2 regions of the Corynebacterium kefirresidentii genome follow, and region 2 is predicted to be linked to the other one. Evidence: predicted binding sites of a transcription regulator. Region 2 holds the regulator's gene; the other holds the start of a gene.
What was found. Region 2 encodes LexA, which represses DNA repair genes until DNA is damaged. Its sites were predicted from a motif close to CGAACANNTGTTCG; they were not measured.
Positions count from the first base shown of each region.

Region 1: I6I12_RS08580 (HNH endonuclease signature motif containing protein) is a predicted target of LexA. The motif match lies at 1,530-1,543, and genes of this name have one in related genera.

Region 1 is NZ_CP067012.1:1,787,488-1,789,897, reverse strand. Features, by position in the region: gene eno (phosphopyruvate hydratase) at 1-341, shown strand, start outside; gene I6I12_RS08580 (HNH endonuclease signature motif containing protein) at 331-1,506, opposite strand; gene I6I12_RS08575 (hypothetical protein) at 1,626-2,210, opposite strand; gene I6I12_RS08570 (hypothetical protein) at 2,248-2,410, opposite strand, start outside.
Region 2 is NZ_CP067012.1:1,169,102-1,171,511, reverse strand. Features, by position in the region: gene nrdR (transcriptional regulator NrdR) at 1-72, opposite strand, end outside; gene lexA (transcriptional repressor LexA) at 798-1,502, shown strand; gene I6I12_RS05690 (DeoR/GlpR family DNA-binding transcription regulator) at 1,858-2,410, shown strand, end outside.

The DNA.
Region 1 (2,410 bases), 620 kb from region 2:
TTACTAACCCTGCCCGTCTGCAGGAAGGTATTGAGAAGAAGGCTGCCAACGCACTGCTGGTGAAGGTAAACCAGATCGGTACCCTGACCGAGACCTTCGATGCTGTCGAGCTGGCTCACCGCAATGGTTACCGCACCATGATGTCCCACCGCTCCGGTGAAACCGAGGACACCACCATCGCTGATCTGGCTGTCGCACTGAATTGTGGTCAGATCAAGACCGGTGCTCCAGCCCGCTCCGAGCGCGTAGCTAAGTACAACCAGCTGCTGCGCATCGAGCAGGAGCTGGGCGACGGCGCAGTCTACGCTGGCCGCTCCGCATTCCCACGCTTTAAGGCTTAATCGCCTCCTTGTGTAGCGCCCTCGTATTACCGCGGGGGCGCTTTCGCATGTCCAGATATTGTTGCCAAGTTTGCTTCCAGTTCACGGTGCGCGGTGCCAAAGGTCCTTGGGCGCGGTCAACCTCGAAGGTGCCGTCCGAAAAGAGCCAGACGACGTCCCCAGTGATCGGATCCATGATGTACTGCGCTCTTCCATCGGTCTTCACGTTGTGGTGGTGCTGACACAGCGTTACCAAATTATCGACGCTCGTCGGTCCACCGTCGGCATACTCCACTCGATGATCGAGCTGGCAATAATGCGCTGGCATTGAGCACCCTGGCCAGCGACATGTGGCATCGCGACCGTGGACCCATGTTCTGATTTGTTCGGTGGGAACGTAAGAAGAAGTTTCTTGCGGGCACAGCTCACGAGTCATGGAGTAACTATTTAATTGCTCCGTAAGTACGCACCACCCCGCCGAAGGGATATACACCCGAGATGCATCATCGCCAGATGCATAAGTATTAATTACTACCTTTGTCTGGGTTCGGTTAAAGATTAACGCCTCCAAAGCCTCTGGTTTGGTGATGTTTTTCTTTCGCGCTGCTTTGTCGATATGGCGGGATATAGCGCTGGCGGTGGCTTTATCCGTTTTTAATGTGATGGTGGCTTGGCCTTTGGAATAGGAGATGGAAACGGATCGCTCGATTTCCTTTTCAACATCTGGCATGAGTATCCCGTCGATATAGTCACGCAAGAACCTCCGGATTTCGGATTCTGTGGGGACATGCTGAGCAGGTTCCTTTGGGGTAAGGAAGTCCGCGAGGGCGGCATCGACTAGTTGGATGCTTTCTGCGTCGTCGCCAAGCGGGGCAAGTTCGGCATCAATTACGTGCAGCCGCGGGAGGTCTAGGATCCAATGTTCGGTTTGCACCGCTGTGGTCAATGGCAATTCCTGCATGCGTAGGTGGGAGCGGAGCGCGGATAGAACTCGCCAGTAACTCAGACCCACACGCTTAGATAGAGCGGCGGTGGTGCATTCGACATCGTCCTCTAATCGTGGAAGCACAGATTGGTACAACTGCCAAGATTGAATGCGCTGGAGCAAGGCCAGGAGGCAGACGGTGTCGTCGAGGTTATTGGTGGAAAAATAGGCCTTCTTTGACGGTGTGTCGGTAGCTGTCACAAAATAGTCCCCCTGAAATAAATCGCACACCTAATCGAATTTACGTCCCTTAGTCTAAAACACTCATTCGAGTCCTGCAAGGTCAAAAGCGAAATTGTGTGCGAAATTGCAGGGGAGGGCTAGAGGCTGAAGATAGCGTCAGCGACTGCTTCGAGTTCTTTATCGGTGTATTTATCACCGCATGTTGCCAGAGAGCCAACACTGGCCATGTATAGGCTGAATAGCCTGTCTTCAGGAGGGGCATCGGCTGATATATCAAGCGCTTCGTAGGCGGGGGCGTATTTCTGATCAAACTCTTCGGGCTTGGCGGCAAGCTCCGCAAGTGCGCCTTCGCCATGGGTTAGCAAATACTTGGCGTCGTCCAGGATCTGATCATTGTTGCAAGCAACAGCACCCGCCTTCTTCAGGGTCGTGGCATTGACCTCGTAGCTGGTGGGGCCTTCTTCGGCCTCGGAAGCTCCGGAGGCGAACACATTCAAATAGTAGTCCGGAATCGTCCCATGCTCTTTGATGTGGTAGATGAAGCCGCTCTTGGTATTGAGATCGTAGCTTCTGCTTGTGGTGGTGGGAACCTCGCTGCTGGTAGTGCTGTTGGGCGTGGAGGATTTAGTCTGGGCGGTAGATTCTTCCTCTTGGTCGGAAATGCTGCAGGCGCTCAGTAGAGTGCCGACGGCTACTAGTAGAAGAAGGCGCTTGAGGGGCATGACTATTCCTTAAGTGAGGGGAATATGATTCGAGCCTTTAGCTCGTGTGCATGGACGCCGCGACCTTTTCCAGTTCTTCATCGCTGAACTCATCGCCACAGGACATAACAGCCCCCAGCGGGGTCATCGCTGCGGCCATATACTTGTCATTATCAGGTGCGTCATCGGGGATGTCGAGGGCCTCAAAAACGTCACCATAT
Region 2 (2,410 bases):
CGACGCTCCAGCATCTACGACGCGGGAGTCAATGACACGAGATTGCTCATTATGGCAAAAGGGGCAGTACACAGAGGTCCTTTCACTGACGTTGTTACCCCAGTAGTTTACTCGCCCAGCAGTCCGCCCAACCACCGAGCATAAGGCCACCGCCTCCCTAATGCACTACAGCAGCCTCGACCTGTTGAATGTCTGAGGTCGGCGGTTGCGGTGCACTACTTCCTTCCGCCCCTGCCAATCCGCCTAGGAGCGTGCCCAAAAAGACCGCGATGCCAAACACGCCACCTAAAACGTAGTTACCTGTGTTCGACTTCACCGCGCTACGTTGAGCTCTCTGTGAAAGACCGTCGCCCCCGCCAGATTTCACTCGATTCGAACGATATGTCGTTCGATCTTCCACGCGGAGAGTTCGAACATACCGCGAACCACCGCCCCCTCGCGCTGCGCGAGGAGCATATCGATCCACATCCCATACAGATGCGGGAGAAACCACTAGAGCGTCTGCAGAATTACGCTTTGCCAGGTCATTTCGAGAATTAATAAGTAGAGACATGTTTTTCCTTTCGACGACCGAACTCACCATAGGCATCCCACTGGACACTTAATTTGAAACAGTCGCCATAATGTTCGATTTAGTTGGTACGTTCGATTTATAGCACCGCTTCGAATACTTGTCCACCCGTGGACACAAATCTCGAACATCTGTACTTTTCATGCTACAAATGACTTGTGGCACTCTAAATCCGCCCACTAATAGACCGACAACGAAGTCACCCGACCCTACGTAGGAGCCAGCAATGGGCCGCAAGCCAAAAAAGTCCGCCGAGAAGACCGATTACGCATCCCTATCCGACCGCCAACGACGAATCCTCAATGTCATTAGTGACGCCGTCATGCTGCGTGGCTACCCACCAAGCATTCGCGAAATCGGCGATGCAGCAGGCCTGCAGTCCACATCCTCAGTTGCCTATCAGCTGAAGCAATTGGAAGAAAAGGGATTTCTCCGGCGCGACCCAAATAAGCCGCGTGCCGTAGATGTTCGACATCTCAACACAGACGAAGGCACCAAGAAGCCTGGCCGCAAGCCCGCTAAGCCCGAACAGCAGGTTCCCGAGGACGCAGGCACTGTGTCTTATATTCCTGTGGTCGGTCGCATCGCTGCGGGAGCACCCATTACCGCTGAGGAAAACGTCGACACGTACTTCCCCATGCCTGACGAGGTTGTCGGCAGCGGCGACCTATATATGCTGCAGGTAGTCGGCGATTCAATGAAGGATGCAGGGATTCTCGACGGTGACTGGGTGATTATTCGCTCCCAGTCAGTTGCTGAGGAAGGCGAATTTGTCGCAGCGCTGCTGGACGGTTCCGAGGCCACCGTTAAGGAATTCCACCGCGATTCCTCGGGCGTATGGCTACTTCCCCACAACGATGCTTACTCACCCATTAATGGCGATGATGCAGAAATTATGGGCAAGGTTGTATCCGTGTTCCGCAAACTTTAAACACTCACCCAGCTTCACTCCGCCCCGCAACGGCCACCCCGGGCCGTGCGGGGCTTATTTGCGCACATTTAGCATTGAGATAGCTTCGCCGCCAGCCACCCCCATTTTGGCGCCATTTTGGACCCAGACAGCAAAGGAGACGAAAATCCCACTTTCCCACTTTTTGTCTTGACCAGCTATTTTCATACTTCGCGGCACGGCGATAGCTGTGCAAATTTTTGCTTTAGTCCGGTTATTCCCGATTTTTGAGACAATGGACTAAGAAAAACAACATCGCGGGACTTTCCTATCCACAAAATCCGGGAATTTTTACCCCCGCTACTCCCCGCGGTGTGCTTAAGTCCAAGGAGGAATAATGTACGCAGAAGAGCGGCGCCGCCAGATAGCGTCTCTCACCGCCGTTGAAGGTCGCGTCAACGTCACTGAGCTATCCGAGCGCTTCGAAGTCACGGCCGAAACCATTCGACGCGATCTAGCGGTGCTGGATAGAGAGGGCGTCGTCCATCGCGTGCATGGCGGCGCGGTAGCATCCCAGTCCTTTCAAACTGCGGAACTTACCCTAGACACCCGGCAGCGTTCCGCCTCCGGCGCGAAAGCCGCCATCGCCCGAGCTGCGCTGGATTTTCTTCCCCACGGCGGCGGCAGCATTTTCCTCGACGCGGGAACTACGATTAATGCATTTGCTGAGCTGATAGGACAGCAATACCCCCAAGGCCAGTTCAACATCGTCTCCAATAGTCTGCCCATCGCCTTGTCCTTAGCAGGCAGCGGAGTACCGGACGTCCAGCTGCTTGGCGGCACGGTTCGCGCGATCACCCAAGCTGTCGTCGGCGACACCGCCCTGCGCACGCTAGCGCTCATGCGCGCCGACGTCGCCTTCATCGGAACCAATGCCCTGACCCTGGATC